Regions from separate parts of the Pseudomonas sp. NPDC099000 genome, predicted to be linked through region 4. Evidence: predicted binding sites of a transcription regulator. Region 4 holds the regulator's gene; each other region holds the start of a gene.

Region 1 (4,316 bases), on a different contig from region 4:
TCACGGTGCATCGCTGAAAACACCGGCGGCCGGGTTTACAGCAGCACCAATGCGGCGGAGCTGGGCAAGCAGTTGAAACTGGCGAGCAAGGAAGTGTCGAGCAATGCCAAGTGCGACTGATCGTCTGATCACAAATTGAGGTGAGCCCTTCGCGGGCAAGCCTCCCTCCTACAGGTTTTGTGTCGTTCCACTCTTTTGTGAACGACACAAAACCTGTAGGAGCGAGGCTTGCCCGCGAAGGCTATTTCAGAGGCGACTCAACGAAACCGGTCAACCTCTTGGCGTAAGTCCGCCGCCAGCTTCTCCAGCTCTTTAGCGGTCACGGCCAGGTTCGACACCACTTCCCGCTGCTCGCTGTTTGCCAGCGCAATGCTTTGCAGGTTGCTGCTGAGCAATGTCGCGGTGCTGCTCTGCTCCTGGGTCGCGGTGGTGATCGCCGCAAATTGCTGGCCAGCCGAACGGCTCTGCTCATCGATCCGCGCCAGGGCCGAGGCCACGTTGGCGTTGCGTGACAAACCTTCCTGCATCAGCACATTGCCCTGTTCCATGGTGCTGATGGCATTGCCGGTTTCCTGCTGGATGCTTTGGATCATCCCGGAAATTTCGTCAGTGGCCTGACGTGTACGCGAAGCCAGGTTACGCACCTCGTCGGCTACCACCGCAAAACCACGCCCTTGCTCACCGGCACGGGCCGCTTCAATGGCCGCGTTCAGCGCCAGCAGGTTGGTTTGATCGGCGATCGAGGTAATCACACCGACGATGCCGCCGATTTCCTGGGAACGCTGCCCCAAGGTATTGATCACTGTGGCGGTGCTGTTCAACGCGCCCGCGATTTGTTCCAGAGACGAGGAAGCCTCGTCCATCGATGTGCGACCGATCTGGGTTTGCTGTGCGTTTTCCTGGGCCAAACGCTGGGTGCTGCCCATGTTGTCGGCAATATTCAGCGAGGTCGCGCTGAACTCTTCCACGGCGCCGGCCATGCTGGTGATTTCGCCCGACTGCTGCTCCATCCCTTCATAGGCACCACCGGACAGGCCGGACAACGCCTGGGCACGGCTGTTGACCTCGCCCGAGGCCTTGCGAATGTGCTCGACCATGGTCGACAAGGCTTGGCTCATCTGGTTGAAGGCACGGGCCAGCTGACCGATTTCGTCGTTGCTCGACACGCTCAGGCGCACGCTCAAATCACCGGCGCCCAAAGCTTCTGCCTGACGCACCAGATCCCCCAGCGGCGCGAGTTTGCTGCGCAGCAGCCAGACTGCCGAACCCACCGCAATCAACATCGCCAGCAGACTGCCGATTGCCAACTGAATGCCGACACTCCAGGTCACGGCACTGATTTCGGCTTGCGGCATGCTCGCCACCACCGACCACGGGCCGCCGTCGAACGGCACGGCCACGCTGTAGAAGTCTTCGGACTTGTCGCTCCAGAAGTCACCCTTGCCCGGCGTTTTCGCCAGATCGACGATGGCCGGGACCGCTTGATCCAGCGCTTGCACGCCGGCAATCGGCACCAACCACTTCTTCTGCTCATCGAGCAACGCCAGCGAACCGGTCTGGCCGATACGGAAGCGTTTCAGATTCTCGAACTGCGCGTTTTGCGCGTCGGTGTAATCGAATCCTACGAACAGCACGGCTATCACCTTACCGCTGCTGTCGCGTACAGGCGTGTACTGAGTCATGTAGGAGCGGTCGAACAACAAGGCGCGACCGACATAGCTCTGCCCCGCCATCAAGCGCGAGTAGGCCGGGTTAGCGTGATCCAGCAAGGTGCCGATGGCACGGTTGCCATCCTGCTTGGTCAGGGAAGTACTGACCCGAACGAAGTCTTCGCCGCTGCGCACGAACACGGTCGCAACGCCCGCGGTCATTTGCTTGAACTCGTCCACTTCCTTGAAGTTGTTGTTCAACACTTCGCTGCCCAGGTGCAGACCCGGGGTCTGGGTACCGGCCACGGCCACCGGTTCGTCCGGGTGCACGCTCAGGCCCGCGCTGAAGCGCTTCTCGAACAACCCGGCCAGACGCTGAGTGCTTTCACGCAACGTGCCGTGAAAGGTACTCAACTGATCGGCCAGCAACCGGGCCTCACTGGCCAAGTGCTCTTCGCGGGTGGCGAGGTTGGCGGAATCCAGCGAACGCAGGGCGAATACGGTGCTGCCAGTGATGACAATCGCCAGTATCACGGCAAGCGCAAGACCAAGCTGTGAGGCGATCCGGGCACGTGGTTGAGACATGACAGCTCCTGGCCGAGCGACCGGATCATCCTGATCACGATGCGCACTCGGCAAAAATTCAAATGGGAATTGCGACGAACCTGAACGAAGGTTCCACCTGCAGATTTTCGGCGGCAAACCTGAATACTTGAGTAATTAGCGGGGATATGGCGCAAGGCCTCTATTGCAGAGGCTCTAACGATTCAGCTCAAGCGCTCGACATCCGGTAAATCCATGGTCCGGACCTCGCCTTGCAGGAAATCGCTGAGGCGGCGCAAACGTTCACCTCCCGGGCGGGTTTTCGGCCAGACGAGGTAATAATTCTCTCCGCTGGCGACAGCCGTCGGCCAGGGCAAACTCAGGCGACCCTGAGCGACATCCTCCGCCACCATCAGCAAATCGCCCATGGACACGCCGTAGCCCCGCGCAGCTGCAATCATGCCCAGCTCCAGCGTGTCGAACACCTGGCCACCCTTGAGCGATACATCATCGGCCAGCCCCATGCGCGCCAGCCATGTTCGCCAGTCGCGGCGGTCCGGCGTCGGGTGCAGCAGTTCGGTGCTCGCCAGACGCGCCACGTCCCACGGCTGATCCCTCAGCAGATTCGGTGCGCCCACTGGAATCAACTCCTCTGGAAACAACAGCGTCGCTTCCCAATCCGGCGGGAAATGCCCGTTGCTGAGGATCACGGCGCAGTCGAAGGGTTCGTGGTTGAAGTCCACGGTGTCGATGTCCATCCAGGCACTGGTCAATTGCACTTCGTTGCCCGGTTGCAAGTGCCGGAAGCGGCTGAGGCGCGCCAACAGCCAGCGCATGGTCAGCGTCGACGGGGCTTTCATGCGCAGGATGTCGTCTTCGGCACGCAAGGTGTTGCAGGCGCGTTCGAGCGCGGTAAAACCTTCACGAATGCCGGGCAGGATCAGCCGCGCCGACTCGGTCAGTTGCAGGTTGCGCCCGCTGCGGTGAAACAGTCGGCAGGCAAAATGCTCTTCGAGGGTACGAATGTGTCGGCTGACCGCGCTCTGGGTGATCGACAATTCTTCAGCGGCGCGAGTAAACGAGCTATGCCGCGCCGCCGCTTCGAATGCGCGCAGGGCATACAAGGGAGGAAGACGACGGGACATTCGGAAAGCTCCTATAGCGCGGTTACGCCACGTTAGCAGAAACTTGTCAGCATGAGTTTGACTCATGCCACCCATCCTTTTTATCCCTTTGTGAAAACCCCGCAGAGCGCCGAGAATCGGCTCTCTCCTGTTTACATTAAAATCGAGGCGTGATGACCATGCAGCATCCAGCACGTACCGAACTCTGGGCCATCCTGCGGCTGGCGGGGCCGTTGATTGCCTCGCAGTTGGCGCACATGCTGATGGTCCTCACCGACACCTTGATGATGGCGCGCCTGAGTCCGGAAGCGCTGGCCGGTGGTGGCCTGGGCGCGGCGACGTACTCGTTCGTGTCGATCTTCTGCATCGGCGTGATCGCGGCGGTCGGCACCTTGGTGGCGATCCGTCAGGGCGCGGGCGATATCGTCGGCGCCGCGCGACTGACCCAGGCCGGATTGTGGCTGGCGTGGTTGATGGCGCTGGTGGCCGGTCTGCTGCTGTGGAACCTCAAACCGGTGCTGCTGCTGTTTGGCCAGACCGAAACCAACGTCCAGGCCGCCGGACAGTTCCTGCTGATCCTGCCGTTCGCCCTGCCCGGCTACCTGAGCTTCATGGCCCTGCGTGGTTTCACCAGCGCCATCGGCCGAGCGACGCCGGTGATGGTCATCAGCCTCGGCGGCACCGTCGCCAACTTCCTGCTCAACTATGCGTTGATCACCGGGATGTTCGGCCTGCCGAAAATGGGCCTGGTGGGCATCGGCCTGGTCACGGCGATCGTCGCCAACCTGATGGCCGTGGCGCTGGCGCTGCATATCCGTCGGCATCCGGCTTACGACGCTTATCCGCTGCGCCAGGGGCTGTCGCGGCCGAACCGGCAGTACCTGAAAGAGCTGTGGCGCCTCGGCCTGCCCATCGGCGGCACCTACGCGGTGGAAGTCGGGTTGTTTGCGTTCGCCGCGCTGTGCATGGGCACCATGGGCAGTACGCAACTGGCGGCGCA
Region 2 (4,316 bases), on a different contig from region 4:
CGCGCTGTTCGGCGTACTCGGTTTCTACCTCAACGGCTTCGAGGAAGACATCGGCGACATCTCGATGATCGGCCACGACAACGCCCAGGCCGGCGTTCGGCAGATGGGCGCGCACTACCCGGAAAAATCCCCGGCGCTGCTGCGTCGCGGCTGCGACTACCTCAAAGAAATCAATTTCATCTGACTCACTCAACCGGAGCAAAACCATGAAAACCCTGCAACCCGATACCCTGATCAAAAACCCTCAAGGTTGCCACGTCGTGTCTTCAGTGGAAGTGCCGGCGGATGCCTCGCAGGTCTGGGCGGTGGTCGGCAACTTTGCCGGCTTCGATCAATTCATTCCGGCGCTTTCGCACATCGAGATGACGGGCGAAGGCGTATCGTCACTGCGCAAGAAGATCTTCAAGGACGGCAACGTGGTGGTCGAGCAACTCAACTCGCGGGATGACCAGGCGCTGAACATGACGTGGACCACCATTTACAACACGCTGGGTGTGGCCAACTTGTGGGCGGCGATGAGTGTTGAACCGCTAGGCACGGGCAAGTCGCGGGCGACCTGGACCATCATTGCCGAACCAGCGCAGGGAGGTGCCGAGGCGTTGCCGGGGTTCAAGGAGTTTGTGCAGGGGTTTGCGGATGATGCGATGAGTAATGTGTTGAAGCTGTTTGTGTAGGGCTTTGGTTCAGCGGTGATTGTTGTACCGCTTTCGCGAGCAAGCCCGCTCCCACAGTATTGCGGTCGTACACAAATCTTGTGTTCGCCGAAAATCCTGTGGGAGCGGGCTTGCCCGCGATTGACCCATAACGCGATCAGATCTTGAAGCTGTCCACCAACTGCTTCAACCGGTTCGCCTGCAACGACAACGCATCACAATCCTTCAACGTTTCATTGAGGTTCGCCACGCTCTGCTGGTTCAGCAAGTTGATCTGGTTAACGTCGACGTTGAGGGTTTCCACCACCGCCGTCTGCTCTTCGGTCGCCGCCGCCACCGACTGGTTCATGCCGTCGATTTCGCCGATACGCTGGGTCACGCTGACCAGACGCAGACCGGCCTGGTTCGCCACTTCGACGCTCTCTTCGCTGGAGACCTGACTGGCGTTCATGGTCGTCACCGCTTCGCGAGAACCGATCTGCAGCGAGGTGATCATCTTGTGAATCTCTTCCGCCGACTCCTGCGTGCGATGCGCCAGGTTGCGCACTTCGTCCGCCACAACCGCAAAACCACGGCCGGCTTCACCGGCACGCGCCGCTTCGATGGCGGCGTTGAGCGCGAGCAAGTTGGTCTGTTGGGAGATGCCTTTGATCACATCGAGAATGTGCCCGATGTTGTCAGTGCTCGCGTTCAGGGTTTCGATCTGGGTGCAGGACAGGCTGATTTTCTGCGACAGCTCGGTCATGGCCAGGATGGTTTTCTCCACCACCTGACGGCCGTCGTCCGCCTGCTCGCTCGCACCGCTGGCGTGCTGCGAAGCATCGGCGGCATTGCGGGCGATTTCCTGGGTGGCGGCGCCCAATTGGTTGATGGCGGCGGCCACGCTGTTGGTGCGTGCGCTTTGTTCGTCTGAGCCGATGATCGAGGCGTTGGACGATGCCATCACCCGTTGCGACAAATCGTGGACTTGACGGGTCGCCGAGGACACCTCGGAAATCGACGCGTGAATCCGTTCCACGAACTGGTTGAACGAACCGCCCAACTCGCCGAATTCGTCTTTGCTTTCCACGGACAGACGACGGGTCAGGTCGCCTTCACCCTGGGCGATGTCCTGCATCGCGCGGCCCATGGTGGTCAGCGGACGCATCAGCACATTGATCAGCAGGCTCAGCAGCCCCGCAATAACGCTGACGGCGATGAACATGGCGATCAGCGCCGAGGTGCGGAATTGGCTCAGTGGTGCGTAGGCCTTGTCCTTGTCGATCGACAGACCGATGTACCACTCGGCATTCGGCAAATCGCTCACCGGGGTGAACGAGAGGATGCGGTCCTGCTTGTTCAGAGTGACGTCCTGATTGCCCTTCTCGATGCGCACGCCAGAATTCGGGTAGATGTCTTTCAGGTTTTTCATCACCTGGTCTTTGTCCGGGCTGACGATCACCTGACCGTCGGCGCTGACCAGGAACGCGTGGCCGATGCCACCGAAGTCCACCGAGTTGATGATCTTCACCAGGGTTTCCAGACTCAGATCACCGCCGACCACGCCGAGCAATTCGCCGTTCTTTTTCACCGGCATGGCGATCGTCACCACCAAGCCACCGACGGCGGCCATGTACGGCGGCGTCAGCATGGTCTTGTCGGCTGCCACGGCTTGTTTGTACCACGGGCGCTGACGCGGATCGTATCCGTCCGGCATCTTCGCGTCGGGGCGTTGAGTGAACACACCATTGGCCTGGCCAACGTAGGTGAACTGGAAGTTCGAGGTGAAGGCCGGTTGATCAACCAGGCCCGGAAGGTCCGCGTTGGCGCCTTGATGAGCGACGTTCTGTGCGAGGTTTTCCAGGACCAGCACACGGCCGCTCATCCAGTTCTGCACGCTACTGGCGGTCAGGTCGCCGGCTTGCTGGACAGAGGACTCGAGGTTTTGCCGGATGGTGTTTCGCTGCAGATAATCGTTGTACAAAGTGAACAACGCAAAAGCCAGCACCACGACGCCGGAGGCGGCCAGAAGGATTTTATGGCTGAACTTGAGATTCATTTCATGGGACTTCTTATGCAAAAAGTGGGGATGCGTTCCAGGTGCAACATTCCATGTAACAGCGCAGGCGGCATTCTTCGGCCGCTCTACTTTGGTGCACGCATGTCTCTCCAGTCTGTCGGCACCAATCAGAGAAATCTTAGGGGTTTGTAAGAAATGCCCGGTATTCCCGCCGAACGGCGTGCCAGAGCTGTTGAATTGTTTTTTTGTGATAACAGTTGTTCGACCGGCAGTTGCAAACTCCGTAACCCTTGATGACAATGCGACCAATTATCATTTGTGACGTTCAGGCTTTCGCGTTCATGTCCTCTCCTGAGTTTGCAGTACAGTCATCCGCATGCTTGAAGGACTTAAGCCGAAAGTGCGTCAGGCATTTCTGGCGCTGTGCGAAGCACTTACCCACAAGCAGATTGCCGAGCAGATGGGTTTATCCCTGCGTTCGGTGGAGCGTTAAGTCGCTGATGCGCTGTATCACTGTTATCTCTTGCGGTATGAAGCTTGATGCCTGTGGATAACTCGTCACTTCACCGGCGCGGTGAACCTCATCAGCAGGTGGTCAAACAGGCCATCAATTGGCTGCTGCGACTGCGCAACAACGCGACCAATCCGAGGCTGCGCCAGGAATGCGACGTCTGGCGCGCGGAGCATTTAGAACACGAATTGGCGTGGCAGCGGGTGCAGTCCCTGCAAGCCGAGCTGAGCAGCAATCTGCGCGCCGTGCCCGGTGCTCAAGTCGCCTTAAACACATTGGAAAACAGTGCCCAGGGATTGGGACGACGACAGGCTCTGAAGTTGCTGTCGGGTGCATTGCTGATGGGTTCGGCGGCTTGGCTGGGAAAGGATGCGGTGGGTTGGCAACAATGGACCGCCGACTTCGCCACTGCCACGGGTGAGCGACGCGGCTTCCAACTACTCGACGGCACACGCCTGGAGCTCAACACCGCCAGCGCGGTGGATCTCGACTACACCGCGCAGCAACGGCTGATCAAGCTGACTCGCGGCGAGATCATCGTGACCTGTGGCGGGATCGACGAAGCGTCTCCATTTGATCGACCATTGCGGGTGCACAGTCGTCACGGCGTATATGAAGGTGTGGGGGCGCGGTTCATCCTGCGTCAGGACAATGATTGCACACGGCTCAGTGTCACCAGCGGCATGGTCGCGATTCATTCGCCGCGGGGCGCCGACGGTGAGTCGATTCGGGTACAGGCCGGACAGAGTTATTTGATCGATCACCACCAGGCGAAACTGGCTGCGCTGCTGGATATGGATGCCGGCGCGTGGGTCGATGGTCTGATCGTCACACGTAACATGCGCCTGGGGGATTTTCTCAATGAAGTCGCACGCTACCGGCACGGTTATCTGACGTGCTCATCGGACATTGCCGACTTGCGGCTGTCCGGAGTCTTCCGCCTGGAGAACACCGACAGGCTGCTGGCCATCCTGCCGCAAACCCTGCCCGTGCAGTTGGGCTACCGCACTCGCTGGTGGGTGACGCTGGAGCGGCAAGTCTGAATTATTTTTGGCGGGTTTTCCGTGCAAGCGCGGCTTAGTCAGTAAGCACTGCAACTCTGACTTCGGCGACTTCCTACGGAAGCCTACAATTTCTGTGCGCTCCATCGGTA
Region 3 (4,316 bases), on a different contig from region 4:
GGCCGGGCTGAGGATTGCGCCTGGTGTCTCGTCCAGCGGGCGAGCACCGTCCTTCAAGGCGCGAGTGAAGAACGCATTGAAGTGCTCGTAAGCCGTCAGGTCTTCGACCAGCGCCTGGGACATGTCCACCTGATAACGCTTGGCGAACCAGGCGGTAAAGGCGTTCTTGAACCAGCGCACGCGGCATTCGGCAATGCAGCCGGCCAGTCGCGAGAGCAAGTGGTGAGGCAGCAGGTATTGGCTGAGGATAAATAGACGCTTATTCATTAACTGTCCTTAAAAACCTTAAATCTCTACGGGCGTGTCGGGGTGGTTGCCCCATTCGCCCCAGGAACCGGCGTAGCCTTTGACCCGCGGATAACCGAGGGATTTAGCCACCAGATAAGTGAAGCCAGAGCGATGGTGAGTCTGGCAGTGGGTAATGACTTCTTTGTCTTTGGTGATGCCGAGTTTTTCCAGGATCTGCGGCATGTCCGTGCGGATGCGCAGGTTGCGCGCCTGATCCATGCCGGCCGTCCATTCGAAATTCACCGCGCCGGGAATGTGCCCGGCCTTGGCTGCCAGCACTTTCTCACCGGAGTATTCCAGCGGGCCGCGCGCGTCCCAGATCGCCAGATCGGCGGCACCGAGACGGCTTTGCAGGTATTCGCGGGTGGCGGTCGGTTCGTCGTGCAGAGTCAACGCAACCGGGCCGCCAACGGGGGCCGGGACCTGGATCGACATGGGCATGCCTTCTGCCAGCCAGGATGTCAGGCCACCGTCGATGTAGTGGTACTTTTTATGGCCGATGACATCGAGCAGCCAGATGAAACGCCCGGCCCAGCCGCCGCCTTCGTCGTCATACACCACGTAGACCGCATTGGCGTTGTGTCCCAACTCGCCGAACAACGTTTCGAGTGCCGCTTGCGGCGGCATCAGTCCCGGCGCAGGCGCCTGGCCGAGTTGTGTGCGTTTGGGATCGACAAAGCGCGCACCGGGAATATGCCCTTCGGTGTAGCGGGCACTGCTGGTCAGGTCCACCAGAATCAGTTCGCGGGACTCAAGGCGAGGGAGCAAGTCGCTCGGCTCGATGACCAGCGCCAAGCCAGAGAAGTCAGACATGTGAGGTCTCCAGAGCACAAAGGGGAGGATTGTAGCGCAGCATTCATTGACCGCGCTGGCTAAAGCTATGGAGTGCCTTTTCAATGCACTGCGCGGTTTTGCCAAAGGCTTGTACGGTTATTTCCGAGAACGGCCCGCCGCCCTGATCGGCTACAACCACCATGATCACCCGACCGTTGTTGACCAGCGAGCGCAGCAGCAGGTGTTCGCCGCGAAACTGCGCGCGCAGGCTGGCGGGTAGCAACGCCGAGAACTGGGCGTTGTTGGCCGGGGTCAATCGCACTTGGGCCTGTTGCGAGAGCAACCGTTGCAGCACGGTGCTCTGACTCACGACCAGGTTCAGCCCCGCCGCTTCCTTCGCCAGCCCGGCCGTTTGATGCGCACGCAAATTGGCGTGGGTGCGGTCAGCCATCAAGATCATCACCCGACGCATGCCACACGCGACCAGCGCGTCCCGGGCCGACGTGGTCAAGTGCATTGCATTAGTGAAGCGGCTCGGCTCGATCAGCAGTTCGGCACATTGTTTACGCCACGCCGTCAGATCTTCAGCGGTCGGCGCCGGTGCCGGCAGCAACCCGGCGTGAATACGGTTCACGCCCGAGGGCCAGATCAACGCTACGGCGGGGTGCCAGATGTCCGGCATGGCGTGCTGATGCGCGCTGTTGACGGCTTGTTGATGCAATTGCTGCTGCACGTCGCTCATCGGCATTTGCAGGTAAAGGCTGGTCAGGTACTGCCAGCGCTCGCTGTGCGGACTGTCCCAGGCCTGTTGCGCCGAGAGTGCCAGCCCGTTGGCCAGCAGCACGGTATTGGCTGGCTGATTGAGCCAGCGACGCAGGGTCGGATCGTCATCGAGGCGGTTTTGCTGGCGCAGGGGATGCTCGCTGTCGCGGGCAATGCGCAGGACTTTGACCAGTTCGCGCTGCTCGTTGAGCAGCAGTCGATAACCTTGCTGCACCCAGATCGGCAGGCGCCAGATGTCCACCAGCGCCAGGCAGATATCCAGCAAGCGAACGCCGAACAATTGCTTTTCGACTGTGCGCGCTGACTCGCCTTTATGGATGACCCGCAACTCCCACTCTTCGAGCAACTGCGGATGAGTCAACGCCATCGGCCAGAGCGGCGAGAGAAACAGCAGGCTGCCCCAGTGGATGTCCTGCCAGAGCCGCGCCAGGCGACCGGCGAAAAAACCGTTGGCCTGTTGCGTCGCGTGCTGGCTGATCATCTGCAGCTGACGCAACGCCACCGGTATCTGGGATTGCGGTTCGGCAGGCAACCGGGCGAGCAATTCCTCGGTGCGTTTCAATCCGAGACGATTGATCGCCACCTCAAGGTTTTCAGCAGGCGTGGTCATGCTGCCGTGGGTGTGGCGGTTGGCTTCGCGAATCACGCTCAAGGCCAGGGCCGGGCTGTCTTGCAGCAACTCGGCGATGTCGCGAAGCGAGCTGCGGTTATTGGCGAGGGCCTTGCAGACACGGTCGTGACTGTCTTGCGGAACCGGCAGGCGCACGCCATCGAGAAGCTTTACCCAGCCTTCAAGCGTGGTCGGTTTTGGGGTTGGGGTGTTCGTTTCGTTAGCCATGGTTGGACGTGATCATCGTCTGCATTACCTATGCCCGGAGAGGGCTAAATTAGCTTTTCGCTTGAACTGGCTATAGTCTGGCGCAGTTTTGCCGATAAGTAGAAGAAGAGATTTTTTAACTTCCGAATATGACCTTGAACCCGACTCAGTAAGTGCTCTCCTACCTATGGCTAAATTAATCGGCATCATCGTCGTATTCGCGAGCGTGCTCGGCGGATACGTGCTCTCCCACGGCAAGATTGCCGCCCTGATTCAACCTTTCGAGGTGATGATTATCGGTGGTGCGGCCCTCGGTGCATTCCTGCAGGCCAACCCAGGTCACATGTTCAAACTCGTTCTCAAGAAAGCCTTGGGAATGTTCAGCTCGCGCTTCAATCACACGTTCTATCTGGAAGTGCTGGGCCTGATTTACGAGATCCTCAACAAAAGCCGCCGCGAAGGCATGATGGCAATCGAAGGCGACATCGAAGACGCCGCCGCGAGCCCGATCTTCGCCAAGTACCCGGCCGTTCTGAAAGATGACCGCATGACCGCGTACATCTGCGATTACCTGCGCATCATGTCCTCCGGCAACATGGCGCCCCACGAGCTCGAAGGCCTGTTCGACATGGAGCTGACCAGCCTCAAGGAAGACCTCGATCACCCTTCCCACGCCGTGAACGGCATCGCCGACGCCATGCCCGGTTTCGGTATTGTCGCGGCGGTATTGGGTATCGTGGTGACCATGGCCTCCCTGGGTGAAAGCGACCAGAAAATGATCGGCGTACACGTCGGTGCGGCACTGGTGGGGACCTTCTTCGGTATTCTCGCCGCCTACGGTTTCTTTGGCCCGCTGGCCCATGCCCTGGCCCACGAAGCCAAGGAAGAACTGAACGTCTACGAAGCCATCAAGGCCTCGCTGGTGGCTTCGGCTTCCGGTATGCCGCCATCGCTGGCAGTGGAATTCGGTCGCAAGGTTCTGTACCCGGCGCACCGTCCTAGCTTCGCTGAGCTGGAACAAGCGGTTCGCGGTCGCTAAGTCATGGAAAATAACCAGCCGATAATCATCAAGCGCGTCAAAAAGTACGCGGGCGGACATCACGGGGGCTCCTGGAAAATCGCCTTCGCGGACTTCGCGACGGCGATGATGGCGTTCTTCCTGGTGCTGTGGCTGCTGTCCACCGCAACGCCGGAACAGAAGATTGCCATCGCCGGTTACTTCAAGGACCCGGTCGGTTTTTCCGAAAGCGGCACGCCGTACATCATCGATTTGGGCGGCTCCCCGACCCTGGCACCGGAGAACACCCTCAACCCCGAGGTGAAGTCTCAGCCGCAGCCGGACCGAGTCACCGTCGACACCGACCAGGTCGAAGGGATGGCCGAGCAGGTTGAGAAGGAACGTCTGGAACTGTTGCTGCAAGAGTTGCAGAACAAGGTCGATGAAAACCCGCAGCTGCAAAAATTCAAGGACCAGATCCTGTTCGAAATCACTCAGGACGGCTTGCGCATCCAGATCATGGACGCGGAAAACCGGCCGATGTTCGACTCAGGCTCGGCGCGCTTGAAACCGTACTTCGAAGACATCCTGCTGGCCATGGCCGACACCATTAAAGCGGTGCCGAACAAGATCAGCATCAGCGGCCACACCGATGCC
Region 4 (4,316 bases):
TGACCGCCGCCGAGCCGCTGATCGAGCCGACGTATGCCGAACCTCGTCGCTCGGCACCAGCCCCGGCACCTGCCGCTGGCGGTGTTGATCCACGGGCGTTCGATTCGATGCGTTTTGAGCTCAACAGCCTGCGCGAACTGATGGAAGTACAACTCGGTTCCCTGGCCTGGAATCAGCTGCAAGGCAGCCGTCCAGCCCAGGCCAACCTTTGGCGTCGCCTGCAACGCATCGGCCTGTCCGGCCCGTTGTCCCGCGACTTGCTGGCGATGATTACCGACATTGACGAACCCCGTCAGGCCTGGCGCATGTTGCTGGCGCACCTGGCGCGGATGATTGCCACGCCGGAAGTCGAGCCGCTGGAAGAGGGCGGGGTGATTGCCATGGTCGGCCCGGCCGGCATGGGCAAGACCACCACCCTGGCCAAGCTCGCGGCCCGCTATGTGCTTAAATACGGCGCGCAAAACATCGCGCTGGTGAGCATGGACAGCTACCGTATCGGTGCTCAGGAACAATTGAAGACCCTGGGCCGGATCCTCAACGTGTCGGTAACCCACGTCGATCCGGGCCAATCGCTGGTGCAGGCGCTGGATCCCTTGCTGCGCAAACGCGTGGTGCTGATCGATACCGCGGGCCTTCAGGCCAGCGATCCAGCTCTGCGTATGCAGCTCGAAAGCCTGGCCGGTCGTGGCATCAAATCGAAAAATTATCTGGTTTTGGCAACCACCAGCCAGAAACAGGTTCTAACGGCCGCTTATCACAGTTACAAGCGTTGTGGGCTCGCTGGCTGCATCCTGACTAAACTGGATGAAACGGCAAGTCTGGGCGAGGTGTTGAGCCTGGCGATCAGTCATGAATTGCCGGTGGCTTACCTGACCGATGGCCCGCGTATTCCGGATGATTTGCATCTGCCGCGTCGTCATCAGTTGGTCAGTCGCGCCGTAAGCGTGCAAATGCAAGAAGAACCCAGCGAAGAAGCCATGGCTGACATGTTCGCTGATATTTACCACAGCCCGACCAAGCAGGTTGGCTGAGGTACTAATGAACAGTTTTTGTACCTACATCGATGGTCTGCCATGCATTGTTCAGTTATTGAGCGCGCAGCCAGTAATGTGGCCTCCGTCTATGCAAGACAAGGTAAAGAAATAACATGGGCAGCATGCATCCCGTACAGGTGATCGCGGTGACCGGCGGCAAAGGTGGCGTCGGGAAGACTAACGTGTCAGTGAACTTGTCCCTGGCTCTAGCTGAACTCGGCCGGCGCGTCATGCTGCTGGACGCCGATCTGGGGCTGGCGAACGTCGACGTCCTCTTGGGGCTGACACCCAAACGTACCCTGGCCGACGTGATCGAAGGCCGCTGTGAGCTGCGCGACGTTCTGTTGCAGGGCCCCGGCGGTATTCGCATCGTTCCGGCCGCGTCCGGCACACAGAGCATGGTTCATCTGAGCCCGGCCCAGCACGCCGGCCTGATCCAGGCTTTCAGCGATATCGGCGACAACCTCGACGTCTTGGTGATCGACACCGCTGCGGGTATTGGTGACTCGGTAGTCAGTTTCGTTCGCGCAGCGCAAGAAGTCTTGCTGGTGGTGTGCGACGAGCCGACCTCGATTACCGATGCCTACGCGCTGATCAAACTGCTGAACCGCGATTACGGCATGAACCGCTTCCGCGTCCTGGCCAACATGGCCCAGAGCCCGCAGGAAGGTCGCAACCTGTTCGCCAAGTTGACCAAGGTCACGGACCGCTTCCTCGACGTCGCCTTACAATACGTCGGTGCGGTGCCTTACGACGAAAGCGTGCGCAAGGCCGTGCAGAAGCAGCGCGCCGTCTACGAAGCCTTCCCGCGTTCCAAGTGCGCCCTGGCGTTCAAGGCGATCGCGCAGAAGGTCGACACCTGGCCGCTGCCTGCCAACCCGCGTGGGCACCTGGAGTTTTTCGTCGAGCGCCTCGTGCAACAGACCGCAGGACCCGTCCTATGACAGCCAGTGGCTACAACCTCTACAAGAAGTCGGCACGTGACGCGCAGTACGAGCTGATCGAGCGTTACGCGCCACTGGTCAAACGCATTGCTTACCACTTGCTGGCCCGTCTGCCGGCCAGTGTTCAGGTTGAAGACCTGATCCAGGCCGGGATGATCGGCCTGCTTGAAGTATCGACCAAATATGACGCCAGTAAAGGCGCGAGTTTCGAGACGTACGCGGGCATTCGAATCCGCGGCGCGATGCTCGATGAAGTACGCAAGGGGGACTGGGCGCCACGTTCGGTTCACCGCAATACCCGCATGGTCAGCGACGCAATTCGCTCGATTGAAGCTAAAACCGGTCGTGACGCTAAAGATCATGAGGTTGCGGCCGAACTCCAATTGAGTCTCGACGATTATTACGGGATTTTGAACGACACCCTGGGCAGCCGGTTATTCAGTTTCGACGATCTGTTGCAGGACGGCGAACACGAAGGGCTGCACGAGGATGGCGCGAGTGCACATCTGGAGCCGTCACGCGATCTGGAAGATGAACGCTTCCAGGCCGCGCTGGCGGACGCGATTGCCAATTTGCCGGAGCGTGAGCGACTGGTGTTGGCGCTGTACTACGACGAAGAGCTGAACCTCAAGGAAATCGGTGAGGTCCTGGGGGTCAGCGAATCGCGGGTCAGCCAGTTACATAGCCAGTGCGCGGCCCGTTTGCGGGGGCGTTTGGGGGAGTGGCGAGCGCGCTGAAGGCAGTGTGGGGACACTGCGAACGAGGCCGGTGGGGTGTTGAACTGCACCGGTCGCGATCTGTTGTGCTCCAGACAGTCATCGAATGCATTGCCGGATTGATTGAAATGGCGCGTCCAGGTGCTGGGCGCGTTTAAGACTGCTTGGAGGTCGAATTGGACAAGAACATGAAAATCCTCATCGTTGATGACTTCTCAACGATGCGGCGGATCATAAAAAACCTGTTGCGTGACCTTGGGTTCACCAACACGGTCGAGGCTGACGATGGCACTACTGCCATTCCGGTTCTCAACAGCGGGAGCATCGACTTTCTGGTAACGGACTGGAACATGCCTGGCATGACCGGTATCGATCTGCTACGTCACGTGCGCGCCGATGAAAAGCTCAAGCACCTGCCGGTGCTGATGGTGACTGCCGAAGCCAAGCGCGAGCAGATTATCGAAGCGGCCCAGGCCGGTGTTAACGGCTATGTGGTCAAACCCTTCACGGCCCAGGCGTTGAAAGAAAAAATCGAGAAGATTTTCGAACGCATCGGTTGATCCACTGCGCCACGGGGGAGCTATGGAGCATAAAGAATCTTCACTGGGCGATTTTGAATCGACCCTGAAAAAACACGCGGTCGAACTGGTCGAAAGCCTTGAAAAAGGCAGGTTCGGCGACGCTGTGCAACTTATCCATGAGCTCAATCAGACCCGTGACCGCGGCCTGTATCAGGAAGTGGGCAAGCTCACTCGCGAGCTGCATAGCGCGATCGTCAATTTCCAGATTGACCCGAACATGCCGCAAGCCGAGGAAGTGTCGCAGATCACGGACGCCACCGAGCGTCTGGGGTATGTGGTCAAGCTGACCGAGGCCGCCGCCAACCGCACCATGGACCTGGTGGAAAACGCCACGCCGCTGGTCAACAGCCTGAGCGAAGAAGCCCAGGCGTTGAGCACGGATTGGGGGCGGTTCATGCGTCGCGAAGTCGGGGCTGAAGAGTTCCGCGAACTGGCTCGGCGCGTCGACGGTTTCCTGACACGCAGCAGCGAAGACAATCGCACGGTGTCGAGCAACCTCAACGACATTCTGCTGGCCCAGGATTACCAGGACCTCACCGGTCAGGTGATCAAACGCGTGACCCAATTGGTCACCGAAGTTGAAAGCAACCTGCTCAAGCTCGTGCTCATGGCCAGCCAGGTAGACCGCTTTGCGGGTATCGAACATGACCGTGATGCGATGCTCGCTGAAAAAGATCCGCAAAAACATCTCTCTCAGGGTGAAGGTCCGCAGATTCATGCCGATAAAAGAGAAGACGTTGTGTCCGGTCAGGACGATGTGGACGATTTGTTATCCAGCCTAGGATTTTAGAGTTTTAGCATTTTAGGTTTTTTAGGTTTTTAGACCTCAGGAGCACCCCCTTAATGAGCTTCGGCGCCGATGAAGAGATCCTTCAGGATTTCCTGGTTGAGGCCGGCGAGATTCTAGAGCAACTGTCCGAACAGCTGGTCGAGCTGGAAAGCCGACCGGATGATGCGGACTTGCTCAATGCAATTTTTCGCGGTTTTCACACTGTAAAAGGGGGCGCCGGCTTCCTCCAGCTCAACGAGCTGGTGGAGTGC

The links. Region 4 encodes FliA, which starts transcription of late flagellar genes. Its sites were predicted from a motif close to CTAAAGTTTNNNNNNNNNNNGCCGNTAA; they were not measured.
Region 1: a site for FliA is predicted at 2,339-2,366, ahead of ACIQV9_RS07440 (methyl-accepting chemotaxis protein). Genes of this name have one in related genera too.
Region 2: a site for FliA is predicted at 2,807-2,834, ahead of ACIQV9_RS27730 (methyl-accepting chemotaxis protein). Genes of this name have one in related genera too.
Region 3: a site for FliA is predicted at 2,754-2,781, ahead of motA (flagellar motor stator protein MotA). Genes of this name have one in related genera too.

Annotation. Positions count from the first base shown of each region.
Region 1 is NZ_JBIWAF010000004.1:119,213-123,528, forward strand. Features, by position in the region: gene ACIQV9_RS07435 (VWA domain-containing protein) at 1-120, shown strand, start outside; gene ACIQV9_RS07440 (methyl-accepting chemotaxis protein) at 258-2,234, opposite strand; gene ACIQV9_RS07445 (LysR substrate-binding domain-containing protein) at 2,417-3,337, opposite strand; gene ACIQV9_RS07450 (NorM family multidrug efflux MATE transporter) at 3,496-4,316, shown strand, end outside.
Region 2 is NZ_JBIWAF010000043.1:30,556-34,871, forward strand. Features, by position in the region: gene ACIQV9_RS27720 (amino acid adenylation domain-containing protein) at 1-184, shown strand, start outside; gene ACIQV9_RS27725 (SRPBCC family protein) at 207-674, shown strand; gene ACIQV9_RS27730 (methyl-accepting chemotaxis protein) at 811-2,691, opposite strand; partial or broken gene ACIQV9_RS27735 (sigma factor-like helix-turn-helix DNA-binding protein) at 3,020-3,145, shown strand; gene ACIQV9_RS27740 (FecR domain-containing protein) at 3,193-4,206, shown strand.
Region 3 is NZ_JBIWAF010000024.1:29,950-34,265, reverse strand. Features, by position in the region: gene asd (archaetidylserine decarboxylase) at 1-267, opposite strand, end outside; gene ACIQV9_RS22745 (rhodanese-like domain-containing protein) at 286-1,101, opposite strand; gene ACIQV9_RS22740 (HDOD domain-containing protein) at 1,145-2,683, opposite strand; gene motA (flagellar motor stator protein MotA) at 2,850-3,701, shown strand; gene motB (flagellar motor protein MotB) at 3,705-4,316, shown strand, end outside.
Region 4 is NZ_JBIWAF010000003.1:419,952-424,267, forward strand. Features, by position in the region: gene flhF (flagellar biosynthesis protein FlhF) at 1-1,031, shown strand, start outside; gene fleN (flagellar synthesis regulator FleN) at 1,148-1,978, shown strand; gene fliA (RNA polymerase sigma factor FliA) at 1,975-2,715, shown strand; gene ACIQV9_RS06575 (chemotaxis response regulator CheY) at 2,883-3,254, shown strand; gene ACIQV9_RS06580 (protein phosphatase CheZ) at 3,277-4,065, shown strand; gene ACIQV9_RS06585 (chemotaxis protein CheA) at 4,119-4,316, shown strand, end outside.